One region of the Mesobacillus sp. LC4 genome, then DNA from elsewhere that is predicted to be linked to it. Evidence: predicted binding sites of a transcription regulator. Region 1 holds the regulator's gene; each other region holds the start of a gene.
What was found. Region 1 encodes CtsR, which represses protease genes until heat stress. Its sites were predicted from a motif close to ATGGTCAATAAAGGTCAAACA; they were not measured.
Positions count from the first base shown of each region.

Region 1 (10,644 bases):
CAGACAAGTTTGCAGGAAAATCAAGAAAAGTTGTCCGAAGCAGAAGCAACTTCAGACAGGTTCAGGGGAAAACAACCAAAAGCTTTCCAAAGCAGGAGCCACTTCAGACAAGCTTAGGGGTAAACAACAAAAGTAAGCCGAAGCAGAAACACCTTCAGACAAGTCCAGAGGAAAACAATAAAAACTTGTCCGAACCTAACACTACTCCGGATAAGTTTGGAGCACCAACATAAAAAGCTATCCGAACTTAGATCCACTTCCTGTCCAAAAAGGCAAAATGGGATTAAAGTGGGCAAACACCCGAGCGTTATTTATATACATAGTGAAAATACAATTAATCCCGCTTCTTTATAGTCCTGGAAGGATAAATGAATCTTTTGTTGAATTTATAACTTCATAAGCAACCGTCACCAAATAAAAACATCCTCGATCAAATCTTTAACAAACCTATAGGAGGAATCAATGACAAAACAATTGAATTATTGGTCATTCGTTTTATCGACAATCTGGGTTTTACTATTTTTCGTAATTTCCTCTACAGGGCCAAATGGTTACACCATCTTTGGATTACATCCACACGTCCTGCTTTTAGTTGCTTCTCTACTGACTTTACTTATTGGGCTCATCGGACTTTCCGGAATGAAAGATTGGAAGAGCGCGGCAAGGAGTTTTTCAACAATCTTCCTGACTCTGGGGCTATCAGCATTTTTAGCTTTCATTATCTTCTTTGGTAAGTTAGCAAGTTAGTGGATACAGGCACAGGTGAGATCCCCAGACAATAAGATATATCAACCATTTTCATATCAATTTACCCATTATACATTTAGCCCTTCCAAAAACAGATTCAATTGCATTTCTAACCTGTTCCTAATTACAAATTTTTCGTTGATGTACCCTGATATAAGTTTCCACTTGGCTCAAAATGGGTATAATAACCAACAATCCCCTTAATAACATCTTTTGGCATACATAATTTTTGGAGAAGTGAGTTCAGGATGCATTCATTGCGTCGAGAAAAAATTTTTTGTATAATTAATGTCAAATATAGTCAAAGTCAGATTGGGGGAGGTTTAGTGAGGAATATATCGGACATCATAGAACATTACCTTAAGCAGGTTTTAGAAATGAGCGATAAGGACATCGTCGAGATCAAGCGAAGTGAAATCGCCGATAAATTTCAATGCGTGCCGTCCCAAATCAATTATGTCATCAATACAAGGTTCACGATTGAACGGGGTTATCTTGTTGAGAGCAAACGGGGTGGCGGCGGCTACATCCGGATCATCAAGGTCCAGGCTTATGATCATGCACATTTGATTGATGATTTACTGTCTTTGATTTCAACACGAATTTCGCAAAGCAGCGCTGAGCATGTGATCTTCCGTCTTGTTGAGGAGGATGTAGTCACTGACCGTGAGGCAAAGATCATGCTGAGTGTGCTTGACAGGTCCGTCCTGTATATAGAGCTTCCGCAGCGTGATGAGCTTCGTGCGAGGATGCTGAAGGCAATGCTTATGGCATTGAAGTATAAATAATACCAAAGCAGATAAAGAGGTGAGGGCATGATCTGCCAAGAGTGTAATCAAAGGCCGGCAACGCTGCACTTCACGAATTATTCAAATGGAGAAAAATTAGAATTGCACTTGTGTGAGATATGCGCACAGGAAAAAGGCGAATTGTTTATGATGAACAACGGCCCTGCTTTTTCAATCAATAGCTTGCTTGCTGGTTTGCTGAATATGGAACCTGCATTTACGGAAAAGAAAAAGGAAGATTTTGAAGCGGAGCAGGTTGCACAGTGCCCGCAATGCTCAATGACGTTTCCGCAGTTTGTAAAGGTAGGCAGGTTTGGCTGTGCGACTTGTTATGATGCTTTTCGCGAACAGCTGACCCCGATTGTCAGGAGACTCCATAGCGGGAATTCCGTCCATAATGGAAAAATCCCTAAAAGAATCGGTGGCGACCTTCATCTAAGAAAGACAGTTGATCAGCTTAAGCAAACCTTGAAAAACCTTATTTCAGCGGAGGAGTTTGAGAAAGCTGCTGAGACAAGGGACCAAATCAGGGAACTTGAAAGGAAATTGTCAACAGGCCAAGAGGGAGGGGAGTAGCCTTGTCATTGGAGAAGTTCATCAATCAGGCTGTCAGCTCCTGGATGAGTGATGATGGACCTGATTCGGATATCGTCCTTAGCTCCCGCATTCGCTTTGCAAGAAACCTTGATGAATATAATTTTCCAACGCTATTCACCGATGGAGAGGCAGAGGCGGTGATTGGTACGATCATGGAACGTGCCAGCAATTCATCAGCAGCTGCATTTGGTCAGTTGGAAACGATCAAGATGGATGATATTCCGCCATTGCAGAAGAGGGTGTTGGTCGAGAAGCATTTAATCAGTCCGAATCTTGCGGAAAATTCCATTCATGGTGCCGTCCTATTATCTGATAATGAAGAAGTCAGCATCATGATCAATGAGGAAGACCATATCAGGATTCAATGTTTATTCCCAGGATTCCAGTTAAGTGAAGCTTTACAGGCTGCTAATGAGATCGATGATTGGCTCGAGGAATATGTCAATTATGCATTCGATGAGAAATTTGGATACTTGACCAGCTGTCCTACGAATGTGGGCACCGGTCTTAGGGCATCGGTGATGATGCACCTGCCTGGTCTTGTTTTAACTCAGCAAATGAACCGGATTGTTCCGGCGATTAACCAGCTTGGTTTGGTGGTAAGAGGTATTTATGGAGAGGGCAGTGAAGCGCTCGGCAATATTTTTCAAATATCGAACCAAATAACGCTCGGGAAATCGGAAGAGGACATCGTTGACGATTTAAAAAGTGTTGTAAGCCAGATTATATCTCAGGAAAGGTCAGCGCGGGAAGCATTAGCGAAGACTTCGAACATACAATTAGAAGACAGAGTGTTTCGATCATATGGAACACTTGCTAACAGCAGAATCATCGAAACGAAGGAAGCCGCCCGTTGCCTGTCTGATTTAAGGCTTGGTATAGATATGGGTTTCATAAAAGATATATCAAAATCGATTTTGAATGAATTGATGATATTAACTCAGCCTGGGTTTTTACAGCAATATGCAGGAGGGCCGTTAAGACCGAATGAGCGGGATATCCGCAGGGCTGCTTTAATAAGAGAACGTTTGAAAATGGAAACAAAAGATGAGTCAGGAGGATGATCTTATGATGTTTGGACGATTTACCGAGAGAGCACAAAAAGTATTGGCACTCGCACAGGAAGAGGCAATCCGCCTTGGACATAACAATATCGGCACAGAACACATCTTACTTGGCCTGGTGCGTGAAGGTGAGGGCATTGCGGCAAAGGCACTTTACGGACTTGGTCTAGGAGCGGAGAAAATCCAGAAGGAAGTTGAGAATCTGATTGGCCGCGGACAGGAAACTTCCCAGACGATTCACTATACACCTAGAGCAAAGAAGGTCATCGAGCTTTCTATGGATGAGGCAAGGAAGTTGGGCCATTCCTATGTTGGCACAGAACATATCCTCCTTGGATTGATTCGTGAGGGAGAGGGCGTGGCTGCAAGAGTATTGAACAATCTTGGTGTCAGCCTCAACAAAGCACGCCAGCAAGTTCTTCAGCTTCTAGGCAGTAATGAAACTTCCGGACATCAGGGAGGCGGAACGGCTAATGCCAATACGCCGACACTTGATAGCCTGGCAAGAGACTTAACGGCAATCGCCAGGGAAGGCAGCCTTGATCCGGTCATCGGCCGCAGCAAGGAAATCCAGCGTGTCATTGAAGTGCTAAGCCGCCGGACGAAGAACAACCCGGTATTGATCGGGGAGCCAGGCGTTGGTAAAACAGCGATTGCGGAAGGATTGGCACAACAAATCGTCAATAATGAGGTACCGGAAATCCTGCGTGACAAGCGTGTCATGACGCTTGATATGGGAACGGTGGTTGCAGGAACGAAATATCGCGGTGAATTTGAGGACCGCTTGAAAAAGGTCATGGACGAAATTCGTCAGGCTGGAAATATCATTCTTTTCATCGATGAGCTTCATACACTGATTGGTGCTGGTGGCGCGGAGGGTGCGATCGACGCGTCCAATATCTTGAAGCCTTCATTGGCTCGCGGTGAACTGCAGTGTATCGGTGCGACGACATTGGATGAATACCGCAAATACATCGAAAAAGATGCTGCACTTGAACGACGCTTCCAGCCGATCACTGTTGATGAGCCAACGGCTGAGGAGTCTGTACAAATTTTAAAAGGGCTTCGTGACCGCTATGAGGCTCACCATAGGGTATCCATTACGGATGAAGCAATTGAAGCGGCAGTAAAATTATCAGATCGTTACATTTCTGACCGGTTCCTGCCGGATAAAGCAATTGACTTAATTGATGAAGCAGGTTCGAAGGTTCGCCTGCGTTCCTATACAACTCCGCCAAACCTTAAGGAGCTTGAGGTGAAGCTGGAGGAAGTTCGCAAGGAGAAGGACGCTTCTGTACAAAGCCAGGAGTTTGAAAAGGCTGCTTCATTAAGGGATACAGAACAGCGTCTCCGTGAACAGCTTGAAAATACGAAGAAGTCGTGGAAAGAAAAGCAGGGCAAGGAGAACAGTGAAGTGACAGTGGAAGATATCGCGCATGTGGTATCAAGCTGGACGAATATCCCTGTATCCAAGCTAGCGCAAACAGAAACAGATAAACTTCTGAACCTGGAAGAAATCCTACACTCACGTGTCATCGGCCAGGACGAAGCGGTAAAAGCTGTATCTAAGGCAGTAAGACGTGCTCGTGCAGGCCTGAAGGATCCGAAACGTCCAATTGGTTCTTTCATCTTCCTTGGTCCAACAGGTGTAGGTAAAACGGAATTAGCAAGAGCGCTTGCGGAGTCCATGTTTGGCGATGAAGATGCGATGATCCGCGTCGATATGTCAGAGTACATGGAAAAGCATTCGACTTCACGTCTTGTTGGTTCACCTCCGGGCTATGTTGGATACGATGAAGGCGGCCAATTGACTGAGAAGGTACGCAGAAAGCCATATTCCGTTATCCTGCTGGATGAAATTGAAAAAGCGCATCCAGATGTGTTCAATATTCTGCTGCAGGTGCTTGAGGATGGCCGTTTGACTGACTCTAAAGGCCGGACAGTCGATTTCCGTAATACCATCATGATTCTGACATCCAATGTTGGAGCAGAGGCGTTGAAGCGGAATAAATATGTCGGCTTCAATATCCAGGATGGAGAACAGGATTACAAAGATATGAAGGGTAAAGTGATGGAGGAGCTGAAGAAAGCATTCCGTCCTGAGTTCTTGAACCGTATCGATGAAATCATCGTCTTCCATGCACTTGAAAAGCCACATCTGAAAGAAATCGTAACATTGATGTCTGACCAGCTTGTGAAACGCCTGAAAGAGCAGGAAATCACGCTAGAGCTGACAGATGCGGCTAAAGAGAAGATTTCGGAGGAAGGTTACGATCCGGAATACGGTGCACGTCCGCTGCGCAGGGCGATCCAAAAGCATATCGAAGACCAGCTGTCTGAAGAATTGCTTAAAGGAACCGTACTCACTGGGCAAAATGTCGTCATAGATGTTGAAAATGGCGAATTTGTTGTCAAGGCTCCAGAAGGAACAGCAAAAGCTTAAAATGGCTTAACATGTAAACGGAAGGGGTATACGTACAAATACGTGTACCCCTTTTTTACTAAAGGAAAGTTTTATTGGAATCCCCCTAAAAAATTTGCCACCATGCAAAAAAATTCCTGATGGAAGTGCAAAGCCCAAACCAGCCCAAACGTTTTCCTAAAATAGTTGGAATCGCAGCATATTGTTATGAACATAATTTAAGTAGCCAATGTGATTAAAAAATTACATACCCACTTCAGTCGCTATCATTTCTTTTATTACTTGTTTGGCTTTATTATTAAGATAATAACTTTATTTATTGAGAGGCTAAGAAAATGGCAAAAAGAAAAACAAAATTCATGTGCCAGGAATGTGGCTATGAATCTCCAAAATGGATGGGGAAATGTCCGGGATGCGGGCAATGGAATAAGATGGTCGAGGAAGTGGAAAGCACAGGCTCGACAAGAAGAGGTGCTTTTGCCAATACAGGAAATACGGGTGTTGCCGCAAAGGCCACTCCGATCACCAGTATTGAAACAGTAAGCGAGCCGCGCATTACAACAGACTTGAATGAGTTGAACCGTGTACTTGGAGGCGGGGTAGTCAGAGGGTCACTTGTGCTGATTGGCGGGGACCCGGGTATCGGGAAATCGACCTTATTGCTGCAGGTCTCTTACCAGCTGGCTAAGAAGGCTCATTCAGTCCTGTATATTTCTGGTGAGGAGTCGATGAGGCAAACGAAACTGCGCGCGGATCGGCTTGGTGTAACATCGGATAATCTGCTTGTATATTCGGAAACAAACCTGCATGAAATCAGTCTTACGATCGAAAACAGCAATCCCGACTTTGTTATTGTGGATTCCATTCAAACCATATTCCATCCGGAAGTGACCTCCGCTCCAGGGAGCGTGTCGCAGGTAAGGGAATGTACAGCTGAGTTAATGAGGATTGCAAAAACGAAGGGAATTGCGATTTTTATCGTCGGGCATGTTACGAAGGAAGGATCCATTGCAGGACCAAGACTTCTGGAGCATATGGTCGACACCGTTCTTTATTTTGAAGGCGAGAGGCACCATACGTATCGAATCCTCCGGGCTGTAAAAAACCGATTTGGGTCGACGAATGAAATGGGTATTTTTGAAATGAAGGAAGTCGGACTGGAAGAAGTGGCAAACCCATCAGAGATTTTTTTAGAGGAAAGATCCCAGGGGGCTTCCGGTTCAACGGTTGTGGCTTCTATGGAAGGAACGCGGCCTGTATTGGTTGAAATCCAGGCGCTGATTTCGCCAACGAGCTTTGGGAATCCAAGGAGAATGGCTACCGGTATCGACCATAATCGTGTATCGCTGCTGATGGCCGTGCTGGAGAAGCGTGTCGGTTTGCTGCTGGCTAATCAGGATGCTTATTTGAAGGTCGCCGGCGGAGTGAAGCTGGATGAACCGGCGATTGACCTTGCGGTGGCAGTCAGCATTGCTTCAAGCTTCAGGGATAAACCGACTCGCGCTTCGGACTGCATCATTGGCGAGGTAGGCCTGACAGGTGAAGTCAGGAGGGTCTCTAGGATCGAACAGCGCGTCCAGGAAGCGGCTAAGCTTGGCTTTGAAAGAATTATTTTACCGGAGAATAATCTTGGTGGATGGACACCGCCAAGGGGAGTGGAGCTTATCGGGGTATCATCGGTCAGCCATGCATTAAAAGTCACCTTAGGGGGTTGATGGATTGGAACATAGAGAGCTTGAGGAAAAAGAGTTAGGTGAAATCCTTCAATTTATCGCTCCAGGTACACCTCTAAGGGCTGGAATCGATAATGTGCTCCGGGCCAAGACAGGCGGATTGATTGTGTTTGGATACAATGAAAAGGTCAAAAACCTGGTGGATGGCGGATTTGAAATCAACTGCAGGTTCAGCCCCAGCTATCTTTATGAACTGGCGAAGATGGATGGCGCGATCATTTTAAACGAGACTGGCAGCAAAATATTATTCGCCAACGCCCAGTTAGCGCCGGATACGGGAGTGCCCTCGACTGAGACAGGGATGAGGCACAGGACAGCGGAACGGGTGGCGAGGCAAACAAAAGCACTCGTCATCGCGATTTCCCAGAGAAGGAATGTCATCACCCTGTATCAGGGGAACCTTCGTTATGCCATGCAGGAAATCGGGGTTATCCTAACGAAGGCGAACCAGGCAATCCAGACGTTGGAAAAGTATAAGGTCGTGCTTGAACAAAGCATCACCAACCTGGGAATCCTCGAGTTTGAAGATCTTGTAACCTATAATGACTTGCTTCAGGTGATCCATCGCTTTGAAATGGTGCTGAGAATCAAAACGGAACTTTTGACGTATTTGAGTGAACTTGGTTTAGAAGGGCGGCTGATCCGTCTGCAAATGCAGGAACTGTTATCCGAAATGGAAAGGGAAGCATTACTTGTCATCAAAGATTATTCTGCGGAACAGGAAGTAAGGGCAGATGTTGTGATGGCCCGGTTCCAGGAACTTTCAAAAGCCGGAGTCATCGAGGATTCAGCCATTCTCAAGCTGCTCGGCCATCAGGGATATGTGCATATGGATGAGTTTATCTGTCCTAGAGGTTATCGGATGCTGAATAAAATTCCGCGTCTGCCGATGATCATCACGGAGAATTTGATCAAACGTTTTGGCAAATTCACCAAAATGATTGCAGCTTCCGTCGCAGAGCTGGACGATGTAGAGGGCATTGGTGAGGTAAGAGCGCGGAAAATCAAGGAAGGCTTCAAACTCATCAGGGACCAGCTGATGGCAGACCGTCAAATGTAATCCCAAACATTGGCGGCCTGCTTTTAATTGACACCAACATGCCCTGGTGCTACGTTAAAGAAGAGATTTACTCCTATTAGGATTATGGCAATCTTACTGTATTGTGATTTTATTTGTACAAAATCCGTAACCTTTGCCATGGTAAAATCGTATAATCATTTGGATGTTTATTTTAAAGAAAATGTTTGATTACGAGGGTTTCAAATTTTGGAAGTTGTTTATAATGATTAAAAGGAGGTGAAAGGATGTTAAGACGTATCATTCAAGCCTGCTTCCTGATTATCGGGGGAACGCTTGGTATATTCTTAATTCCTGATTTATTATCATTAATGAACGCGGGAGACATGACTCTCATCAATAATCCTTATGTTACTGCTGTTTTAGGCGCACTTATTTTTTATCTTCTTACTTTTTGGGCTGTGGATCCTGTGACCAATTTTGTGAAGTGGGCTGAAGAGTCACTGATCAAGGCACCGATAACTGACGTCCTGTTTGGAAGTGTTGGCCTCTTCTTTGGTTTGCTGGTGGCATTCTTAGTTGGATTTGCCCTTAATGCAATCCAGGTGCCTGTTGTGAATACAGTTGCACCGACACTCCTGACACTTTTATTTGGTTATCTTGGTTTCCAGGTCGGTTTCAAAAAGCGAGATGAACTGCTTGGTTTATTTTCACGCTCAAAGAAAAAGGGCACTGAAGAAGAAGTGGAAAAGGAAAGTCGTGCAAGAGAGTGGAAGATTCTTGATACAAGTGTGATTATTGATGGCAGGGTGGCAGATATCTGCCAGACTGGATTCTTAGAAGGGACCATTGTCATTCCGCAATTTGTCCTGGAAGAATTACAGCATATCGCTGATTCATCTGACGTGTTGAAGCGAAATCGCGGACGCCGCGGATTGGACATCCTTAACCGTATTCAAAAGGAACTTAAGATTAAGGTTGAAATTTACGAAGGTGATTTTGATGATATCCAGGAAGTCGACAGCAAGCTTGTGAAGCTGGCAAAGCTGACAAATGGCGTTGTTGTCACAAATGATTTCAATCTGAACAAAGTATGTGAATTGCAGAAGGTTGCTGTGCTGAATATCAATGACCTTGCCAATGCGGTGAAACCAGTCGTTCTTCCTGGAGAAGAATTGAGCATCCAGGTAATCAAGGATGGCAAGGAACATAATCAGGGCATTGCGTACCTGGATGACGGCACAATGATCGTCGTCGAAGAAGGCCGTGATTATATCGGAAAGCGCATTGATGTGCTTGTGACAAGTGTGTTGCAAACATCAGCTGGCAGGATGATTTTCGCAAAGCCAAAACAGTTGGAAAAAAGCATAATCAGTTGATCCATCCCGGATGGATCAAGCCTATATGGGCAGTTGATTCCCGCTTCCTTCATGGATTCCCTGAAGGCGTGAAGCAGGGCCTCGACTGCCCGTTTATATGTTAAAAGTCGTTTTATCAAAAAGGTTGCAATAGCAGAAAATAGATTGGGGGGATTAACATCATGCCTTATCAGGTTATCATTCCTGCTGCGGGTCAGGGAAAGAGGATGGGAGCAGGAAAGAATAAATTGCTGCTCACATTGGAAGGTGTACCGATCCTGATCCATACACTCAGGGTGTTTGAAGCAGATGCTGAATGCACTGGCATCATTCTCGCCATCAGTCCGAATGATGAGCAACAGTTCAAGTCTTTATTGAACGAGTATGGTATACATAAGGTATCATCACTGGTCAATGGCGGAAAGGAACGCCAGGACAGTGTGTATAACGGTCTGAAAGCCGTCCATTCCCTGGATGGGATCGTGCTGGTCCATGACGCTGCCCGCCCATTCATAAAAATGGAAACAATCCACAAACTTGTGGAGGCAGCAAGCAAAGATGGCGGGGCAATCGTGGCTGTTCCTGTTAAAGATACAATCAAGAAAGCGATGGACGGCACGGTAGCCGAAACAGTTGAACGTTCAAGCTTATGGGCGGTCCAGACTCCACAGGCTTTCCGCGCTTCCGTATTGCTTGAGGCGCATAACAAGGCAATGAGGGAACAATTCATTGGTACAGATGAATCAAGCCTTGTCGAACGAATCCCGCATCCAGTCAGCATCATCGAAGGGGACTATGATAATATTAAGCTGACAACACCAGAAGATTTATATTTCGCAGAAGCGATTTTGCGGAAACGGAAAGAATCCAGTGTTTAAGAGAGCATATAATAGCCTAATTTTAAAAGGAGTAATTCA
Region 1 covers NZ_JBGCUB010000011.1:50,624-61,267, reverse strand. Annotated here, with positions in the region: partial or broken gene AB5I83_RS21855 (hypothetical protein) at 1-233, shown strand, start outside; gene AB5I83_RS21850 (hypothetical protein) at 463-747, shown strand; gene AB5I83_RS21845 (CtsR family transcriptional regulator) at 1,074-1,535, shown strand; gene AB5I83_RS21840 (UvrB/UvrC motif-containing protein) at 1,563-2,111, shown strand; gene AB5I83_RS21835 (protein arginine kinase) at 2,114-3,196, shown strand; gene clpC (ATP-dependent protease ATP-binding subunit ClpC) at 3,201-5,639, shown strand; gene radA (DNA repair protein RadA) at 5,954-7,333, shown strand; gene disA (DNA integrity scanning diadenylate cyclase DisA) at 7,338-8,411, shown strand; gene AB5I83_RS21815 (PIN/TRAM domain-containing protein) at 8,657-9,748, shown strand; gene ispD (2-C-methyl-D-erythritol 4-phosphate cytidylyltransferase) at 9,910-10,605, shown strand.

Region 2 (10,644 bases), on a different contig from region 1:
TTTTTTCAAGTGCCGGAATTCGGCCATGCCTAAGTTCTGCTGCTTTATTCAAATCATAATCATTCTCTGCTTTTTCCAGCTCCCGACGAAGTTTCTCCAGCAGCTCCCGCTGTTCCTGAACCTTTTGGATGCCTTCTTTTTCCTTCTGCCATCTGGATTTCATTGCATTCGCTTTTTCCATCAAGTTGGCTAGTTCCTTACGAAGAACCTCTAATCGTTCCCGGCTGGCATCATCTTTTTCCTTTGTCAACGCAGCTTCTTCAATTTCCAGCTGCATCACCCTTCTGGTTACTTCATCGAGCTCTGTAGGCATTGAATCAATTTCCGTACGAATCATCGCACATGCTTCATCCACAAGGTCAATCGCCTTGTCCGGCAAAAATCGATCCGTGATATACCTGTCAGATAATGTGGCTGCAGCAACAAGCGCACGGTCATGGATGTTTACTCCATGGTGGATTTCAAACCTTTCCTTCAATCCTCGTAAAATAGATACTGTATCCTCGACATCAGGCTCCTGCACAAGTACCTGCTGGAATCTTCGTTCCAGCGCCGGATCCTTTTCGATATACTTGCGATGCTCATCAAGCGTTGTCGCCCCGATGCAATGCAGTTCTCCACGGGCAAGCATCGGTTTGAGCATATTGCCGGCATCCATTGCCCCTTCAGTTTTACCTGCGCCGACAATGGTATGGAGCTCATCGATGAACAAGAGGATTTTCCCTTCACTCTTTTTCACTTCATTTAATACTGCTTTCAGTCTTTCCTCAAATTCGCCACGGAACTTAGCACCAGCTATAAGCGCACTCATATCCAGTGCAAAAACTGTCTTATCCTTCAAGCCTTCCGGAACATCCCTGCGGACAATCCTTTGTGCCAGTCCTTCTACAATCGCTGTCTTACCGACACCAGGCTCCCCAATCAATACAGGATTGTTTTTTGTCTTCCTTGAGAGGATGCGGATGACATTGCGAATTTCACTGTCCCTGCCAATCACTGGGTCAACCTTTCCTGCCCGGACTTCCTCCACAAGGTCACGTCCGTATTTCTTTAACACTTCATAAGTTGCTTCTGGGTTTTGTGAAGTCACTCTCTGGTTCCCCCTAACCTCACTGATTTTCGCTAACAGTTTTTCTCTGGTAACATTAAATTTCTTTAAAGCTGCGCCAGCTTTTGAACTCGGTATTTCAAATAAAGACAACAAAAGATGTTCGACGGACAAATAGTCATCCTCAAATTGTTTCATTTCCTTTTCTGCCTGTGCCAAAACCTTCTGCAGAGTTACCGTAATATATAATTTTCCCTGTTCTGTCCCGCTTCCAGAAACTTGCGGCTTCTTTGACAGGACATGGTCCAATTCTTCTTTATAATGATCCAGGTTAAGTCCGATACCAGTAAGCAGCGTTGCCGCCAGATTGCTGTCCTGCTCAAGCAGGGAAAGCATCAAATGTACATCATCTACTTCCTGGTGATTATGTTGAACAGCCAGGGTCTGGGCTGATACAAAGGCATTCTGCAAGCTTTCAGTCATTTTATTCAAATCCACGCCCAACCACTCCTTTGACCTTTTTTGACCTTTAATTATATTATAATAAAAATTCCCAATTAGTAAAGCCATCCGCATTGGATGGCTTTAGAAAAAACAAAATGAATTTCACCCTCAATTAGCTCTTGTCCTGCTGTTTGTTCTACAGATTATTTGAACTTAGGCATGTAAGTCCAGTGGCGGTTATGGTTGGAGTTTTCCGGAAAACGGTCCCCAGCTTTAAGCTTGATTTTCTGTGGGTTATTGACATTGCTGCCTGTTTCGCCAATTTCAATGTAAATACCATTATTCGGTGCCTTTTGTCCGGCACGAAACTGATGACTTTGACCCATTTGCCTTCCTCCTTCATTCAAGTATTCCGGCCTTTTTATTATTTGCTTATTGCAATAAAGTATTTATGCTAATTTATCCTTCCAAAAAAAAGGGTTATGCGGTACATTAGTGTGTATGAGTTTAAAAATATGCGGAGGATTCAAAACGACATGGAAAATTTTTATGACTTGTTAAAATACATATTTCTTGGTCTGTTCCAGGGAATAACAGAACCGATCCCTGTTTCATCAAGTGGGCACCTTGAAATCGCAGAGCACTTTTTCGGGCTTGAAATTAGAGGCATGAGCTTTGCACTTTTAGTAAATACTGCTTCTTTATTCGCTGTTCTATTGATTTACCGTAAAGATATCATGCGTTTAATTGTCAATGGACTTGCATATCTTAAGAACAAAGATCCAGAAGCGAAATCTGATTTTATGTTCATCGTCTATTTAATTGTTGGAACGATTCCTGCTGGTGTAATCGGGGTCCTGTTTGGGGATTTTATTGAGGATAACTTAGCATCGATTAAGACTGTTGGTTTTACGCTGTTAGTTACAGGTTTGGCATTGTGGTTGATTCGTAACCTGAGGGGCCGGAAAAATGATGGAGACTTAAGCTTCAAGGATGCCATTATTGTCGGTTTAGCCCAAGCTGTAGCTCTTATCCCTGGAATTAGCCGTTCTGGAGCTACGATCGTCGCGGCGATGGCACTTGGTATGAAACAGGAAACTGCATTGCGGTACTCCTTCCTTTTATATATTCCAGTCAGCGTTGGGGGAATGATCCTTGGGTTTTCAGACATTTTAACAGATCCATACCTTGATGAGCTGGCAGTACCATATGTCTTTGCATTCATCGCTTCACTGATTGCCTCTTACTTCTCTTTAAAATGGTTCATGAATATCATGGCGCGTGGAAATCTGAAATACTTTGCGATATACTGCTTCATTGTAGGACCACTTGTCCTCATCTTTTCTTAATACAAAACCGGCTAACTGATTTGTTAGCCGGTTTTTCTTTTTTTTCACTTTGATTTTAATCCTTTAAGATTTCCACAAGTAATGCCTTCTGGGCATGGAGGCGGTTTCCTGCTTGTTCGAATACGACGGAGTGCGCACCGTCGATCACTTCTGCCGTTACTTCTTCACCGCGGTGTGCGGGGAGACAGTGCATGAACAAATAGTCTTCATTAGCTAATTCAAGTAATTTTCCATTGACCTGGAACTGTGAAAAGTCTTTGAGTCTCTGCTCATTTTCATTTTCCTGCCCCATACTGGTCCACACATCCGTATAGATGATATCTGCGGCATCAACGGCTTCTTCTGGTGAATCTGTAATGACCAAATTAGCACCACTCTGCCTAGCAAATTCTTTACACTGAGCTGTTACCTCCTCATTCGGGAAGTATCCCTTTGGAGAAGCAATACTTACATCCATTCCGACTTTTGTGCAGGCAATCATCAGGGAATGAGCCACATTGTTTCCATCACCGATGTAAGCAAGCTTGAGGCCTTCCAGCTTCCCCTTTTTTTCATAGACTGTCAAAAGGTCTGCAAGTGCCTGGCATGGATGGTACAAATCCGTCAATCCGTTGATGACTGGAATATCAGCATTGGCGGCAAGTTCTTCAACTGACTTGTGCGAGAATGTTCTGATCATGATTCCGTCCAGATATTGTGAAAGGACCTGGGCTGTATCCGAAACAGTCTCACCTCGGCCGAGCTGAAGGTCGCTGCCATTTAAGTAAAGGGCACTTCCACCGAGTTGAATCATTCCTACCTCAAATGATACTCTCGTTCGCGTTGAGGATTTATCAAAAATCATTCCGAGTATTTTGCCTTTTAGTGGCTGGTCAAATTGTTTATTTAATGTTTTTTCTTTTAAAGTCATTGCCTTATCTAATAAAGTAAGGAGTTCCTTTGGTTCCAAATCAGCCAGTGTTAACAGATCCTTACCTTTTATGTCAATTTGAAGCTGCTGTAATGCTGTCATTCTGCCACCACTTCCTCTCTAGTTTCTGCCAGCCATTTGTCCAGGGAGCTGACACCCCAGCTCTGTGCTGTTGCACTTTTTAAGAGTACAAATAAAGTCTCCTTTTGGGTCAATACAATTTTTCGGTTCTTGACAGCCCATTCTCTCCAATAGAGGTCTCTTTCTGATTCACCTGGACAATACAAGGCTGCCACCATTTGAGGATCCTTTACTTCATCGATGTGAAGGAAATGAAAGTCTCCAGCCTGCTCCCCTGCTTCCAATAGCTCTTTTTCATCTGCAAATGCGATTGCTCCATTGACTGCTTTCCCGCTGATAGAATGGAAGCTCTTGGTCAATGCCTCTTCAAGTGTCGAAGCAATGCTGATTCCTTCCCCAGTCGAAATCATTTGCGGACCGGTCTTGGCATCCAGTCCTTTCAATGCAAAATTCGAAAAAACCGGATGTTTTACGACTGTGTATGGAGCATCGGAGTCTAGCAAAACTTCATCTTTCGACAAATTATATTTCCCAAGCAATATTTTTGTCGCTTTCTTGACTAGTTCAACGCCTGCTACCTTGCTGACGATCGGCATTGTTCTGCTTGCGCGTGGATTAACTTCAAGTAAAAACACTTCATGTCCCTTCACAATGAACTGGATGTTCATTAATCCCTTATATTTCAATTCAATCACAAGCCGCTTTGCATACTCAGCCATCTTTCGCTTTGTTTCGTTTGCGAAACTACGCGCCGGGATGATGCAAAAGCTGTCCCCTGAATGGACTCCTGTTTTTTCGATGTGCTCAATGATGGCGGGAATCAGGATATGCTCTCCATCTGATGCAAGATCAAGCTCCGCCTCTGCTGCTTCAAGGTATTGATCCACCAGGATGGGATATGAAATATTAGCTGTTGCCAGAGCAGTTTTAAGTTCCTCAGTGTTTCGGATTATCACCATATTCAAGCCTCCAATCACATAGGAAGGCCTGATTAATACCGGGTATCCCAACCTCTCAACAGCAGCCAACAGTTCACTCTCATCCCCAGCTGTTTCACCCTGTACGCGGGGAATATTCAACTTGTCGAGCAACTGATAAAATTGATCCCGGTCTTCAAATAAATCAATGGTTGCCGAACTCGTTCCCAGCAGCTTGATTCCAGCTTCTTCTAAACCTTTGGCAAGATTCAAGGCAGTCTGCCCTCCCAGCTGGACAATGACTTCCTCTATCCCCTCCATTTCAATCACATTCAGGATGTCTTCTTCTGTTAAAGGTTCGAAATACAATCGATCTGATATCGTAAAATCTGTGCTGACTGTCTCGGGATTATTGTTGATCATGATCGTTTCAACACCCTCTTCTTTAAGGGCAAAAACACCATGAACCGAACAATAATCGAACTCGATTCCCTGACCAATACTAATTGGACCACTGCCAATGACGAGTACCTTTCGTTTACTGTTTTCGACTTTTGCTTCATTCTTACCAATATAGCTTGAGTAAAAATAATTCGAGGCTGACTCAAATTCTGCCGCACATGTATCAACCATCTTATAAACAGGTGCAATGCCGTGCTTTTTACGAAGCTCTCTTACCTGCTTTTCACTACCCTTCCATTCCTTTGCCAAATAGGCATCACTGAAGCCTTTTTCTTTCAGGGATCTTAACTCAGAAGCTGATATTCTTTCGATTCCAAGCTTTGAAATTTGATTCTCTACTTCTGTTAATGATTTAAATCTGTTTAGGAAAAACAAATCTATTTTTGTTTTTTCATGGATAAGCTGGATTGGCTCACCCCGACGCAGCAGTTCGAGCAATGCAAAAACCCGCTGATCTGTCTGCTTTCCTGTTAAATCGTATAGCTCATCGACGGTAAGGCCTTCAATTGTCGGCAGCTTTAAATCAAGCGTTTTTATGTTCAGAGAACGGACAGCTTTGATAAACGCGCGTTCAAAGCTTCGATCAATTGCCATCGCTTCTCCGGTTGCCTTCATTTGCGTTCCTAAAGTCCTGTCGATTTGCGGGAATTGCTCAAACGGCCATTTCGGTATTTTCACCACTACATAGTCGAGCGATGGCTCATAGCTGGCAAAGGTATTGCCTGTAACAGGGTTGATAATTTCGGCAAGATTGTATCCGACTGCCAGTTTTGCCGCCATACGCGCGATCGGGTATCCAGTCGCTTTGGAAGCAAGCGCTGATGACCGGCTGACCCGCGGGTTCACTTCAATTAGATAGTAATTTTTGCTTTTAGGGTCGAGTGCAAACTGGATGTTGCAGCCTCCAACAATTCCAAGTGCTGAAATGATTTTTACAGCGGATGTCCTGAGCATCTGGTATTCCCTGTCAGTAAGCGTCTGTGAGGGAGCCACTACGATTGAGTCCCCTGTATGGATGCCGACCGGGTCGATATTTTCCATATTACAAATTGAGATACAAGTGCCCGCTGTATCACGCATCATTTCATATTCAATTTCTTTATAGCCGGCAATGCTTCTTTCGACCAAACATTGATGAATCGGGCTCTCACTCAGCCCCCCAGTTACAAGAGAGACCAATTCTTCCATTGTTCCGGCAATGCCGCCGCCTGTTCCTCCAAGCGTGTAAGCAGGTCTTATAATCAGTGGAAAACCGATCTTTTCAGCAAACGCAACCGCCTCTGCGACATATTGCACGATTTCACTTTCTGGCACTGGTTCATTCAACTGATGCATCAGACTGCGGAAGGCTTCCCTATCCTCACCTTGCTTGATGCTTGCAACCGAGGTGCCAAGCACTTTCACACTGTACTTTTCAAGAATTCCTTCTTCACTTAGCTTAAACACCAGATTCAAGCCTGCTTGACCGCCGAGAGTCCCCAAAATCCCATCCGGTTTTTCTGCGTGAATCACTTTTTCCACGCCTTCCACAGTCATTGGTTCAAAGTAGACTGCATCTGCAAATACATGATCCGTCATGACAGTTGCTGGATTATTGTTTACAAGGATTACCCGATAGCCTTCCTCTTTCAAGGCGATGCAGGCCTGTGTACCTGCATAATCAAATTCAGCAGCCTGACCGATGATGATCGGGCCTGAACCGATTACCAGTATTGACTTTATATGATTATCTTTAGGCATAACTGACTTCTCTCCGCTTTCTGTATTTGACTGTATTGATGAATTCTCCAAATATGAATACACTGTCTTCAGGCCCCGGACTTGCTTCCGGATGGAACTGGACTGTCATCAGCGGCCATTGCTCATGGTAGAGGCCTTCGATTGACTGATCATTTTTATTGAAGAAACGGATCTTCAATCCTGTGCTCCCGATGCTATTTGGATCGACTGCATAGCTGTGGTTTTGAGAGGACATGAATACCCGGTTGCTTTTCATATCGTAAACAGGCTGGTTTGCTCCTCGATGGCCAAAGAGCATTTTTTTAGTATCGCCTCCAAGTGCGAGCGCTGCCAGCTGATGCCCTAGACAAATCCCCAATACAGGAAAGTGCTCGATTACTATCCTGATCTCTTGCAACTGCCCGAACAATTCCTTCGGATCGCCTGGTCCATTTGATAAAAGCACACCATCAGGCTTCAAGGCTGCAATTTGCTCAAAGGTATAATTGTACGGAACAATTGTCACGAGGCAATTTTGTTTTACCAGATGGTCAGCGATGGATTTCTTAAAGCCATAATCAATTAATACGATGTGGGTGTCACCAGAACCAATCGTTTCTGGTGCCTTCGATGATACCTCCTGCACTTTAAGACCATTCATACTGTCACAGGTGGATTCACAAACGCGTTCACTTGATAATTTGGCAGGCATCGTCCCGTTCTGGCGGATGGATTTTACGAGCTCCCGCGTATCTATATGCTCCAGCATGGGAATATCCCATTTCTCCAAATACTCAGTGAAGCTATGCTGCGCTTCATAGTGATAAGCTGTTTTTGCAGCTTCAAAGACAATTACTGCTGCAACATGGGGCTTTTTGCTTTCAAAGTCATGCTCATTGATGCCATAATTGCCGATCAGAGGGTAGGTGAATACAATGATTTGATTTTTATAGGAAGGATCAGTGAGAACTTCTTGATAACCGGTCATCCCTGTAAAAAATACGATTTCACCAGTAATTCCCTCTTCAGTTAACGACCCATGCAAGTGCCCTTGAAATGTCTTGCCGTCAGCCAGATGCAGATATCCTTTCATCAGACACATCTCCAAACGTATATTTATTTAATTAATTTTATTTTTATACATTTACTGCTAAAAAAATTTATACTGTTACCTTATAGTTACTTAGTGTTGATTTCATCAATGACACAGCCTCTTCTACCTCTTCCCTTGTTACATTCAGCGGCGGAAGCAGACGGACTACCTTTTCTCCTGCAGACAGTGCAATCAATCCAGATTTCCTCAATTCCGCAAGAACTGGCTGGGCTTCAACAGTCAGTTCAATTCCGGCCATCAATCCGATTCCACGAATTTCTTTCACTATTTCCATCCAACCCACGCTCTTGTGGAGCAGGTCAAATAGTAGTTTACCCTTGCTTGATGCCTCTTCTAGGAATTCATTGGTAAATACTGCTTCCATAACGGCCAATGCTGCTGCAGTGCTTATTGGATTTCCGCCAAATGTCGATCCGTGGCTTCCTGGGCCAAAAAACTCTGCTAATTCAGCTTTGCCAATTGCCGCTCCTATCGGAAACCCATTACCAAGACCTTTGGCAACGGTGATGATATCGGGTTCAATCCCAAAATGCTGAAAGGCAAATGGCTTCCCTGTCCGGCCGACCCCGGTTTGGATTTCATCGATTATAAGCAGGACTCCGTTTTCAGCACATAAACTTGCTGCTTCTTTTATAAATTCGTTGGTAACGACATGGATGCCGCCTTCACCCTGGATAATTTCAAGCATCACCGCAGCTGTATCCTTATCAATTTCAGCTTTTAGTGACTCCAGATCATTGAATGGCAGATGGATAAATGTTTCAAGCATTCTTCCGAACCCTTGCTTGATTTTTTCCTGGCCGGTCGCAGCCATCCCTGCAAAGGTCCTGCCGTGAAAGGATTGCATGAAAGTAATGATTTTCCCCCTGCCCGTAGCTTTCCTTGCCAGTTTAATAGCTGCTTCGTTTGCTTCAGCACCGCTATTGGCAAAAAATACACAATCTAGGCCAGTTTCTTCTGCGAGCTTTTTCGCTGCTGCTTCCTGGATGCTTTGCGGAAACAGATTGGATACATGCCAGAACAATTCCAGCTGTTTCTTGACAGCAAGTTCAACTGCCTCAGGGCGATGACCCAAATTGCAGACACCAATACCAGAAGTAAAATCAAGGTATCGTTGACCGTCCTTTCCATAGATAATCGTCCCTTCTGCTTTGTCAGGCTCTATTTCCCATCGTTGATAGGTCGGGAATAAATGGCTCATTCATACACCTCTTCTTTTGTGGCAATCGCTGTTCCCTGCCAGCAGTTATTTTTATAGAATTGCTTTTTGCCAGAAATAATCATGACAGTGTCGACTCCCGCCTTTGTAGCTGACAATGCAGACATAACCTTCGGAACCATTCCTCCATAGATGCTCCCATCTGATATATAGCTTTTAATTTGACTTTCCGACATTTCGCCGACCAGCTCTCCCTTTATCAGAATGCCGTCCACATTGGTTACAAATGCACAGCGTTCAGCCTTTAATGCTTTCGCAATCGAGGCTGCTGCATAATCACCATTTATATTAAGCTTGCTGCCATCCTGAGTGATTCCGATTGGAGTAATCACGGGGATATAGCCATTATTAATCGACATCATAATCAAGTTTGTATTCACATGGGTAATGGTTCCGACGAATCCTAAACCCTGCTTATCAATAAACTCTGCTTGAAGGCATCGGCCATCACTTCCATTGATGCCGAGAGCATGGAAATCATGCATCGACAGCATGCTGCAAAGCTGCCGGTTCGTCTGTCCAGACAGTACCATTTCAACGATTTCAATGGTCTTTTCACATGTCACACGTAGACCCTCTTTGAATTTTGTCTCGATTTCAAGTAACTCAAGCATCGAATTGATCGCTGGCCCTCCACCGTGAACGATGACAGGGTAAAGTCCGTCCTCGATCAATTCTTTAAGACTATTAAAGAAATTGTCATTAAGGTCCTTAAGAACACTTCCACCACATTTAATGACCACCGTTTCCAATGAATCCGCTCCTTTACGTCCGATAGCTTGCATTTATTTTCACATAATCATAGGAAAGATCGCAGCCCCAGGCCATTCCTTTCCCTTCTCCCAGATGGAGGTCGACGAATATTTCGACCTTTTCATTCATCAGATATTCCCTCGCATGATCTTCATCAAATGCAATCGGTGTACTATTTTTAAGCATAGTAATTTCTCCAAGGGAAATATCAACATTTTTGGGATTTACGGATGCTCCACTCTGGCCAATTGCCCCAATAATCCGTCCCCAGTTCGCATCTGCGCCGTAAACTGCTGTCTTGACGAGGTTGGAGCCTGCAATCTGTTTTCCTATCATGCGCGCTTCTTCATCAGACATTGCACCAGATACCGAGATTTCTATCAGCTTAGTTGCCCCTTCACCATCCTTTGCAATCTGTTTCGCAAGACTAGCACAACTTTCTTTTAACAGTTCTACAAAAACTGCCCAGTCTTGATGGGTTGGATCCAACGGTTGATTCCCCGCAGTACCATTTGCCATCACAAGCACCATATCGTTCGTAGATGTATCTCCATCAACTGTGATTTGATTGAAGGTTGTGTTCGTTACCTCTTTTAGCGCGGCAGTAAGATGTTCACTTGAGATTTTT
Region 2 covers NZ_JBGCUB010000004.1:219,571-230,214, reverse strand. Annotated here, with positions in the region: gene clpB (ATP-dependent chaperone ClpB) at 1-1,546, opposite strand, end outside; gene AB5I83_RS14450 (YjzC family protein) at 1,696-1,878, opposite strand; gene AB5I83_RS14445 (undecaprenyl-diphosphate phosphatase) at 2,029-2,841, shown strand; gene argF (ornithine carbamoyltransferase) at 2,897-3,853, opposite strand; gene AB5I83_RS14435 (carbamoyl phosphate synthase large subunit) at 3,850-6,951, opposite strand; gene AB5I83_RS14430 (carbamoyl phosphate synthase small subunit) at 6,944-8,023, opposite strand; gene AB5I83_RS14425 (acetylornithine transaminase) at 8,091-9,245, opposite strand; gene argB (acetylglutamate kinase) at 9,242-10,048, opposite strand; gene argJ (bifunctional ornithine acetyltransferase/N-acetylglutamate synthase) at 10,029-10,644, opposite strand, start outside.
Region 2: clpB (ATP-dependent chaperone ClpB) is a predicted target of CtsR. The motif match lies at 1,558-1,578, and genes of this name have one in related genera.

Region 3 (10,644 bases), on a different contig from region 1:
ACGGCGTTCAGAGTGACCGATGATCACATATTTCGCGCCGATGTCCTGCAATGCTTTAGGGCTGATTTCGCCTGTAAAAGCACCGCTTTCTTCAAAGTGCATGTTTTGTGCACCGATTTCAACGTCCGAATTCTGTGTAAGCTCGACAAGCTGTCCAAGGAACAATGCCGGAGCACAGACTACAGATTCAACCTTGTCATTTGACGGAACAAGTCCGCTTACTTTTTCGATGAAGTCTTTGGCTTCAGGCAGCGTTTTATGCATTTTCCAGTTTCCTGCAATGATCGGTTTACGCATGCTGACACTTCCTTTCAATGTTTGCTGCGTATGCAGCGTTGTAATGCTTTTTAAACCCTCTGGATGTTGGGCTAACTTGGCTGTGTTAAATTAGACTATTGATTTTCGTTCCAGGCGCTTCGCTTTCCGCGGGCAGTCCGGGAGCCTCCTCGGCGCACTACGCGCCTGCGGGGTCTCCCGTGACTAGCTCTTCCCGCAGGACACTGAAATGCTTCCTCGAATCTGCCCACGCACGATGAAAATGCGTTAGCATTTTCGGAGGAGTCTTCGCGCCTTCCACTACAATCAATAGGACTTAAAATCTTTAATTAGCTTTAATACAGCCTAACTTTTTTGGAGCGACACACACCAATGGTCAGGATCCGCACCCTTACATTGCCGCTGTCATAGCCCCTTATATATCTAAAATCTTACTTATCATTCAATGCCACTACGCCTGGGAGCTGCTTGCCTTCCATGAATTCTAGGGAAGCGCCGCCTCCTGTTGAGATGTGGCTCATTTTTTCGGCTAGGCCGAATTTTTCTACTGCTGCTGCAGAGTCGCCTCCGCCGATGACTGAGTATGTATCGTTAGCATCGGCTAAAGCTTGTGCGACAGCTTTCGTTCCTTCTGCGAATTTGTCGATTTCAAACACGCCCATTGGTCCGTTCCAGATGACCAATTTAGACTTTTGAATCACATCGCGGTAAGTTTCAGCTGTTTTTGGTCCGATATCGAGTGCTTCCCAGTCTGAAGGGATTTCTTCGATTGCTACGACCTTTGAATTTGCATCTGCAGAAAAGTCATCGGCAACGATGGCGTCTACAGGCATGTAGAAGTTAACGCCTTTTGCCTTTGCTTTCTCCATGAAGCTCTTAGCCAAGTCAATTTTATCTTCTTCTAAAAGGGATTTTCCGATTTCGTGGCCCTGTGCTTTTACAAATGTATAAGCCAGTCCGCCGCCGATAATCAGGTTATCTACTTTTTCCAATAGGTTGTCAATGACGCCAATCTTATCTTTAACCTTCGCGCCGCCAATGATGGCAGTGAACGGACGCTCTGGATTTGATAATGCTTTTCCAAGAACTTCAAGCTCTTTCTCCATCAGGAAGCCTGATACAGCCGGAATGTACTTGGCGATGCCTTCTGTTGAAGCGTGCGCGCGGTGTGCAGCTCCGAATGCATCGTTCACATATACATCTGCAAGCTCTGCAAATGCCTTTGCAAGTTCAGGATCATTCTTCTCTTCGCCTGGATAGAAACGGACATTTTCAAGAAGCAGGACATCGCCCTCGTTCATGCTGTCGATTTCGGATTTTACAGAGTCGCCGTAAGCTTCATCTGTCTTCTTCACATCCTTGCCAAGAAGCTCAGACAAACGCTTCGCAACTGGAGTCAAACGCAATTCTTCAACAGCCTGCCCCTTCGGACGGCCAAGGTGGCTTGCAAGAAGGACTTTCGCGCCCTGTTCAACAAGGTACTGGATCGTTGGCAGTGCTGCACGGATCCGTGTTTCATCCGTAACCTGTCCATCCTTCATCGGCACGTTGAAATCAACGCGGCAAAAAACTCTTTTTCCTTTAACATCCACATCTTTTACTGTCTTTTTGTTCAAGGCTAGAGACCTCCTTTAAAATAGCGCCAATGCGCGATTAAGCAGAAAAAGAGGAGAGGGAATTACCCCGCTCCCCTTTTCATCCTACTACATTATAGTCAATATTGGATTAGTTATCCAATCTTAGCTTACAGACCTTTTTTCGCGATGAAGTCTACAAGGTCAACTACACGGTTAGAGTAACCAGACTCGTTGTCATACCAAGAGATAACTTTTACCATGCTGCCTTCCATAACCATTGTTGATAGTGCATCGATGGTAGAAGAGTTTGCACAGCCATTATAGTCGCTAGATACTAGTGGCTCTTCGCTGTATCCAAGGATACCTTTAAGTTCGTTTTCAGAAGCTTTCTTAAATGCAGCATTGATTTCTTCAACTGTTACATCTTTGTCAAGCTCAGCAACAAGGTCAACCAATGAAACGTTTGGAGTTGGTACACGCATTGCTCCACCGTTTAATTTGCCTTTAAGTTCAGGCAACACTAGAGAAACTGCTTTTGCAGCACCAGTTGTTGTTGGAATGATGTTTTCCGCAGCAGCACGTGCACGACGGTAGTCTTTGTGCGGAAGGTCAAGGATTTGCTGGTCATTTGTATATGAGTGAACAGTTGTCATCATACCGCGCTTGATTCCGAAGTTGTCGTTCAGAACTTTTGCGAATGGAGCCAGGCAGTTTGTTGTACAAGATGCGTTAGAGATTACGTGGTGGTTAGCTGCATCGTACTTATCATCGTTTACACCCATAACGATTGTGATATCTTCGTCAGATGCCGGTGCTGAGATGATAACCTTCTTAGCTCCTGCTTCAAGGTGCTTCGCAGCGTCTGCACGCTTAGTGAAACGTCCAGTAGATTCAACTACTACTTCTACGCCAAGGTCGCCCCAGCCAAGTTGAGCTGGATCTCTTTCAGCAAGTACTTTCACTTTGTGGCCGTCAACTACTAGGTAGTCACCGTCAACTGTAATTTCTTCGTTCAATGTTCCGTGAACTGTATCATATTTTAAAAGGTGAGCAAGCATGTTTGCATCTGTTAAATCGTTAACTGCTACTACTTCTACATTAGGGTTTTTCAAAGCCGCGCGGAAAACTACGCGTCCAATACGTCCAAATCCATTAATACCTACTTTTACTGCCATGAGTATTTCCTCCTTTGATTCCTATAAAAGGTGTTGTTTATATTAAGGTGTTACCCTTGTAACAATGTTTTAGCGGCTCCTTCATCCGTAATCAGGATGGTAGAGGAAGGTGCCTGTTTCATATAGGCTCTGATCGCTTTTGCCTTGGACTCTCCACCGGCAACCGCGATGATATCGCCTATATTCGCGAGATCATTAAGCTGAAGGCCAATCGTCAGCACTTTGTGGACGATTTCCCCATCTTCATTAAAATAGTAACCAAAAGCCTCGCCTACTGCTTTTCCATCGAGGATCTTATGTAAATCCTCCGGACTGGTATTGCGGCGTTCCGCCATTGTAATAGCGTCTCCAATACCATGTAAAACCATGCTAGCTGATTTGACTAAATTCCAGACCTCGTAGATCAGCGGTTCTTTGATGAAGGATTTGTAAACCTCTGTGCTGACCTGGTCGGGTACATAAAAGACCCGGTTGCGTGAATTCGTATTGTCCGCCATGATCGCACAAACTGTGTTTGCCTGGTTCTTGACGTCCTCGCCGATTCCGCCCCTTGCCGGCACGAACAGCAAATCCTTTTTGCCAAATTCAGGAGTCAAACTTTCCGCTACGGCCGCCATTGTCGATCCTCCTGTTACAGCAATAATATTCTTACTGTGGAGAAGCTCTTTCATACTGTTGGCTGTTGCGCGTCCCAGCTCACTTTTCACCCAGGGAGACTGGTCGCTGTCACCCGGGACTACAATTACCCTCCGGATGCCCATGCGCTCCTGAAGCTGGCGCTCTAATGAGTCTATACCCATTATGTCCCGCATTACTCTATCAAGACTTTCCAGTATATCTTTTCCCGCTTTGGTCAGTGTCATTCCCTGAACTGACATCGAAATCAGATTCTGGTCTTTCAAAAACTCCACCTCAGAACGCAAAATCCGTTCAGTCAAGTTTAGGCTGACCGAAAGATTTCTCCTGCCAACTGGCTGCATCACATTTATGTATTGGAGGATGAGGTATCGTTTTTGCATAACTTGCAATAAATCGGGCAATATTCTTTTTTGAATATCAATGAGCGAAAAGTCCATGTTGATATTCTCCTTTTCCAGCGTTGGACTTCAAATGTCCCGCTAAGACATATTATGTCCCACTCGCGGTAAAAAAAATCACCCCTGCTACAAACCTCATTCTAACAGGAGTGAAACCCTTAATCAACTTATAAACTCAATGTTTTTTCGTGAAAACGCTTCATCTATGAACTTTTTGTTAATAATTCCGTATTGCAGCTCTTCGCCATCCAATTCGATGACTGGAATCATGATTCCGTACTTTTCGACGAGCTCATCATCGAGGTCGATATTGATTTCTTCTATTGTAATATTCCATTTTGCTTGTAAGTCTTCGAGGATCTCACGCGCTGATCCACACAAATGGCAGCGTGACCGAGAATATAGTTTGACTGTTTTTTGCATTTTGGGCTCCTTAAAGTAATTTGAATATCAATATTCTGCTAATAGGTTGATTTCCACTCCAGGATGCTTCGCTTTCCTCGGGGCGTGCGGTGAGCCTCCTCAGCGCTAAAGCGCCTGCGGGGTCTCACCTAGCCCGCTGATCCCGGAGGACATTGAATGGCTTCCGCGAATTCGCGCACCCACGATGGAAATGCGTTAGCATTTTCGGAGGAGTCTCGCACCTTCCGTTCCATTCAACTTATTAATAATATTTTGTGTTAAAACCATCATCTTAAAGTAAATATTTTATTTAAACACTTGAACATCAGTGCACTAATCAAATCTCTTCCGTTTCGACGACGACGGAATGCCGAGCTGGTCGCGGTATTTGGCGACGGTTCTTCTTGAGACGACCATGCCTTCTTCGTCTTCGAGCATTTGTACTAGTTTTTGGTCGGATATAGGTTTCTTTTTATCTTCTTCTTTTATGAATCTTTCGATGGCCGCTTTTACTTTTTGGGAAGAAGCCTGGTCGTTCTCTGTGGTCGCGATCGCGCTTGTAAAAAAGGATTTCAATTCATGAGTGCCGGTCGGAGTCTGCATGTATTTTTCGCGGACAGTTCGGCTGACTGTCGACTCGTGGATTTCGAGTTCGTCAGCCACTTCCCTCATCGTCATCGGTTTCAGATGTTCTGGTCCAATTAAAAAGAATTCCTGTTGTTTTTCAATGATTTTCATCGATACCTTGAGCAACGTTTCCTTCCTTTGCTCAAGGCTGCGATGAATCCACTGGTAGTCCCCCTGCTTTTCCTGCAGGAATCTATTGACCTCTGGATCCTTGTGTCCAGACAACTGTTGGAAATATCCTTCATTAAAAGAAATTTTAGGAATCAGTGCATCGAACACACTAACCGAGAGTTCATTCGCTTCCCGTTTGACGACCACATCCGGGACAATGTAGGCAGGCTTCTCGCGCTGGAAGGCTGCCCCAGGTTTAGGGTTCAGCTGCTGGATATCATCATGGACTTTTTGGATTTCCTTCACATCGATATTCAGCATCTTCGCCAATGCCTTCCACTTTTTCTCGGCAAAAAGCAGGAAATGTTCGGAAATAATCTTTATTGCCAGTTCATTTTCAGGTGTGCGCTTTTGCCTTGTCAATTGAAGCAGCAGGCATTCCTTGAGATCATTCGCACCGATGCCGGCCGGTTCAAGGGACTGAAGCTTAAAGAAAGCGCAATCGACAATTTCTTCATCAACACAAAACCTTCTGACAAGGTCTTGTCTTTGCAAGTTCAAGTAACCGTTTTCATCTATGTTTTCAATCAATTCATGTAAAATCAATTTTTCTTCAGGTGTTGCTTTTAATAAGTTCAATTGAGATAGTAGATAGTCTTCGAGGGTATCACTCGTACCCGCGCCAATCTGTTCGATCAAGTTCTTCTGGTCCCGTTCAAACGTTTTTTTTCTTGTTTTTCGTGTACGGTCCATACTCGCATCAAAATTGGAGATGTTTTTAAAGTCCACTTGCATCAGGGGATTTTCCATTGATTTAGTTTCAAGAAACGCTGCCAGCTCCTGCGCAGAGTATTGCAAAAGCGCAATCGCCTGGGTCAGTTCCTGAGTCATCGCTAATTTTAATGTCTGCTTTTGCCATAAACCAGCCTTCAAATCCATCTCAATCACCCCTGCACTCATTTTACATGATAAACGGGGTTTGGTGTATGGAAAGAATTTGGCATTGGCAATATAAGCGCTCTGTTTTCAATTACTATTTCCCTCATCCAATTGAATTCGTATCTATTAACTTATCAAATTCACAGGAAATGCCCTGATATGAGCAAGGTATTGCCTGTGAAAAAGTAACTGCGAATACTTTTTCTCTAATAGAGCCGCAATAATTGCACCTTCAGCGGCTAGAATTGCGCTATCTAACACGATAATTGCACCAAAGTAGTCCAGAATTGCACCGTCATCCTCAATAATTGCACCGTACCCCTAATTTAGGGATAAAGAAAATAAAAAAGGCTTTCGAGGAGACCAGACAAAACTTGGACAGTTTTATCTGATCACTCTCAAAAGCCACTTAAATACTTATTCTACGCCCTCGGCAGGAATCGAACCCACATCTCAAGAACCGGAATCTTACGTGCTATCCGTTGCACCACGAGGGCATGTTAATAGTTGGCGTTACGCTTACCTATTATAGGATATGTTCAGTCCCTTTGCAAGCAGGTTTTTTTGGAAGCTCAGGACTGCTATTTGTTTAAAAATAACAATCTTGGGTAAGATGGATACGGTACAGTAAATTGGAATATACATTATTGTCGAACAGTTTATGCAGGCTTTACAAGCGATTCGTTTGACCTTTATTGACCATGCGTGTATCATTAAACTACATAGGTGTTCTGGCAAGCGAACCAGTTTATGCCAGCCTGCAATCTGCCTTTTTAGGGCAGTACCCTGCTTTTATAAAGACTGTTATGCCTTTAGTAAATGCAGTGAAATGATCTTACGTTAAAGGAGGAAAACAAACATGAACTTGATTCCTACAGTTATTGAACAAACGAATCGGGGCGAAAGGGCATATGATATTTATTCCCGCCTTTTGAAGGATCGCATCATTATGCTTGGAAGCGGAATTGATGACAATGTTGCTAATTCCATCGTAGCCCAGCTGCTTTTCCTGGAAGCTGAGAATCCGGAAAAGGACATTTCTATCTACATCAATAGCCCGGGCGGCAGCATTACTGCCGGCATGGCAATCTACGATACAATGCAGTTCATCAAGCCGGATGTACAGACAATCTGTATCGGTATGGCTGCTTCAATGGGTGCATTCCTTCTTGCTGCTGGTACGAAAGGCAAGCGTTATGCCCTGCCAAATGCAGAAGTCATGATCCACCAGCCTCTTGGCGGTGCTCAAGGACAGGCGACAGAAATCGAGATCGCTGCGAAGCGCATCCTTTTCCTTCGCGAAAAGCTGAATACGATTCTTTCCGAGCGCACTGGCCAGCCGCTTGAAGTCATCGCGAAAGATACGGACCGCGACAACTTCATGACTGCTGAGCGCGCGAAGGAATATGGTCTTGTAGACCAGATTATCACTCGCAACGTACTAGAGGAAAAGAAAGACAAGTAAGCTCAATCAAAAACTCGCTCCCTTTAAATGGGAAGCGAGTTTTTTAGTATTTATTTTTAGTTTTCCTTTTGGATGTATTCAGCAAGCTTCTCAACTGCTTCTTCTTCATCATTGCCTTCAGCGATCAGATTCACGGATGCGCCAGCGCTTACAGCTAAGCTCATCAATCCCATGATGCTTTTCGCGTTCACTTTTTTACCGTCTTTCTCGAGAAAAATATCGGATGAGAACCTGTTTGCTTCCTGCACGAACAATGCCGCAGGACGAGCCTGTAAACCCGTTTTCAACTTCACTTCCACCTGTTTTTCAACCATTGCTTTTTCCTCCTCTAGCCCTCTATTTATTTGTAATTTGCCCGGCACGCAGTTTATCTGCTATTTCATCGATCTTTCGCAGCCGGTGATTGATTCCTGATTTGCTGATTGATCCCCCGCTGACCATTTCGCCCAATTCTTTAAGGGTGACATCCTGGTAGTCGACACGGAGCTGAGCGATTTCCCTCAGTTTATCCGGCAAAATTTGCAGACCGACTGTATCCCGTATGTAGCGGATATTTTCCACCTGTCTTAATGCAGCACCAATCGTTTTATTCAAGTTAGCTGTTTCACAATTCACAAGACGATTAACTGAATTTCTCATATCGCGGACAATCCGGATATCCTCAAATCGCAGCAGTGCATTATGGGCGCCAACGATGTTCAGGAACTCTGTGATTTTTTCCGCTTCCTTCAAATAGGTGATGAACCCTTTTTTGCGCTCAAGCGTTTTGCTGTTCAGGCCGAATGTATTCATCAGTTCACATAATGAGTCATTATGCTCCTGGTACATGGAGGCAATCTCCAAATGATAGGAAGATGTCTCCGGATTGTTCACAGAGCCTCCTGCGAGAAATGCGCCTCTTAAATAAGAACGCTTACAACATTTCTTTTTCACGAGTTCCGGCGAAATTTCGTGGATTATTTCAAAGCCTTCTCCTAAAATCTTTAAATCCTCCAGAATTTCCCTGGCTGATTCCTTAAGGCGGACAATATAAACATTATTCTTTTTCAGCCGCATTTTTTTACGCACCAGCAGCTCGACCTGAACCTGATAACTTTTTTTGATCAAGGTATAGATGCGTCTGGCAATCGCGGCATTTTCCGTCTGTATGTCTACGATGAGTTTGCGATTTGAGAAGGAAAGGGAACCATTCATCCGGATTAAAGCGGACAATTCCGCGTCAGCGCAGCAGCCCTTCACGTCGATATTCGTGAGTTCCTTTTTTGTTTCCGAAGCGAACGACACCTTCTCACCCCCCTGGTTATATAGCGCCGGCTTAAGCACAGCAGCTGATTTTGTCTTTTTCTGTTAGGCCCCTGAAGAATACCAGTGCACCTACCCCAAAAGAGAGACAAACGCTTGCATCCTATATTTACGCGTTATATCTCTTTTTGGTTTCATCTATTATCATAGAATATAAAATTTCTGAAACTTTTTTTGTATCATGCCTGATGACATTGCCGTCGAGTTCTGCGATTTCATCCTGGACGACTTCAATTCCAAGTGCCGTCAGCCGGTCAAGGTCAAAATGGACAGGCTGTGCTAACTCCTCTTTATAGCGCAGCTCGACATCCGGCGGGATGGTCTCACTGTTCACAAGGATCGTATCAATAAAAGCACAATCCATATGGTCATAGATGGCTTTGATATGATCACTGGCGGCAAAATCATGCGTCTCACCTGCCTGTGTCATCAGATTGCAGATATATACCTTGCGCGCTTTCGCTTTGCATACTTCCTTGCCCAGCCTCTTTACGAGCAAGTTCGGCAAGATGCTCGTATACAAACTGCCCGGACCGATCACAATCAAGTCAGCTTCCCTGATGGCCTGGAGCGTTTCAGGCAAAGGCTTTACGCCTTCCGGATTCAGAAAGACCCTTTTGATCCTTTTTCCAGAGTAAGGAATCTTGGACTCGCCCCTGACAATGCTGTCATCCTCCATCACTGCATTCAGCATGACACTCCTGTTTGCTGCCGGCAGTACTTTCCCGCGGACATTCAAAACCTTGCTCATTTCCTGGATCGCATGCACAAAGTTTCCGGTGATTGATGTCATCGCAGCAAGGATCAGGTTTCCGAGCGAGTGGCCAGACAATTCATTTGCTGTATTGAACCGATGCTGGAACATCTCTTCAATCAGCGGCTCCACATCTGATAGTGCTGCCAGGACATTCCGGATATCACCGGGCGGAGGAATATGCATATCCTCCCGTAAACGGCCGGAGCTTCCGCCATCATCTGCAACCGTGACGATGGCCGTAATATCGACAGGGTGCTTTTTCAATCCGCGCAGCAGGACAGGGAGTCCGGTTCCACCCCCGATGATGACGATTCTCGGCAAACCATCATTCATCATTTTAGAAGTCCCTGCCTTTTATCGATATCACGGTGAGTCACACGGGTATGATAGTCCTTTTCGAAAAACTTGGCGATATGTTCTGCCAATGCAACGGAACGATGCTGTCCGCCTGTGCAGCCAATGGCGATGATAAGCTGCGCCTTTCCTTCCCGCTTATAATGCGGAAGCATGAAACTAAGCAGGTCCGTCACTTTTTCCAGGAACTTGGACGTCTCATTCCATTTTAAAACATATGTCGACACGTCTTCATCAAGACCAGTTTTCGGACGCATATGCTCGATATAATGCGGATTCGGCAAAAAGCGGACGTCAAAAACCAGGTCGGCATCAATCGGTATTCCGTGCTTGAAACCAAAAGACATGACATTCACGGTGAAAATTGTCTTTTTATTCACGGAAAACTCTTCAAGAATCTTTTCGCGGAGATCCTTCGGCTTCATGCCCGTTGTTTTATAGATAAGCTGCGCCCTTCCCTTCAGCTCTTCCAAAAGCTCGCGCTCAAGCTGGATGCCTTCAAGCGGCAGTCCTGATGGAGCTAACGGATGTGAACGCCTTGTTTCTTTATAGCGGCGTACTAGTGTGGAATCCTCCGCATCAAGGAACAATACTTGCGGTGTCACCCATGAAGTTTCCGCCA
Region 3 covers NZ_JBGCUB010000002.1:716,446-727,089, reverse strand. Annotated here, with positions in the region: gene tpiA (triose-phosphate isomerase) at 1-297, opposite strand, end outside; gene AB5I83_RS09855 (phosphoglycerate kinase) at 708-1,892, opposite strand; gene gap (type I glyceraldehyde-3-phosphate dehydrogenase) at 2,021-3,028, opposite strand; gene AB5I83_RS09845 (sugar-binding transcriptional regulator) at 3,079-4,104, opposite strand; gene AB5I83_RS09840 (glutaredoxin family protein) at 4,228-4,488, opposite strand; gene rpoN (RNA polymerase factor sigma-54) at 4,801-6,144, opposite strand; tRNA gene AB5I83_RS09830 (tRNA-Arg) at 6,570-6,641, opposite strand; gene clpP (ATP-dependent Clp endopeptidase proteolytic subunit ClpP) at 7,004-7,609, shown strand; gene AB5I83_RS09820 (HPr family phosphocarrier protein) at 7,666-7,923, opposite strand; gene whiA (DNA-binding protein WhiA) at 7,946-8,893, opposite strand; gene AB5I83_RS09810 (gluconeogenesis factor YvcK family protein) at 9,021-10,004, opposite strand; gene rapZ (RNase adapter RapZ) at 10,001-10,644, opposite strand, start outside.
Region 3: clpP (ATP-dependent Clp endopeptidase proteolytic subunit ClpP) is a predicted target of CtsR. The motif match lies at 6,827-6,847, and genes of this name have one in related genera.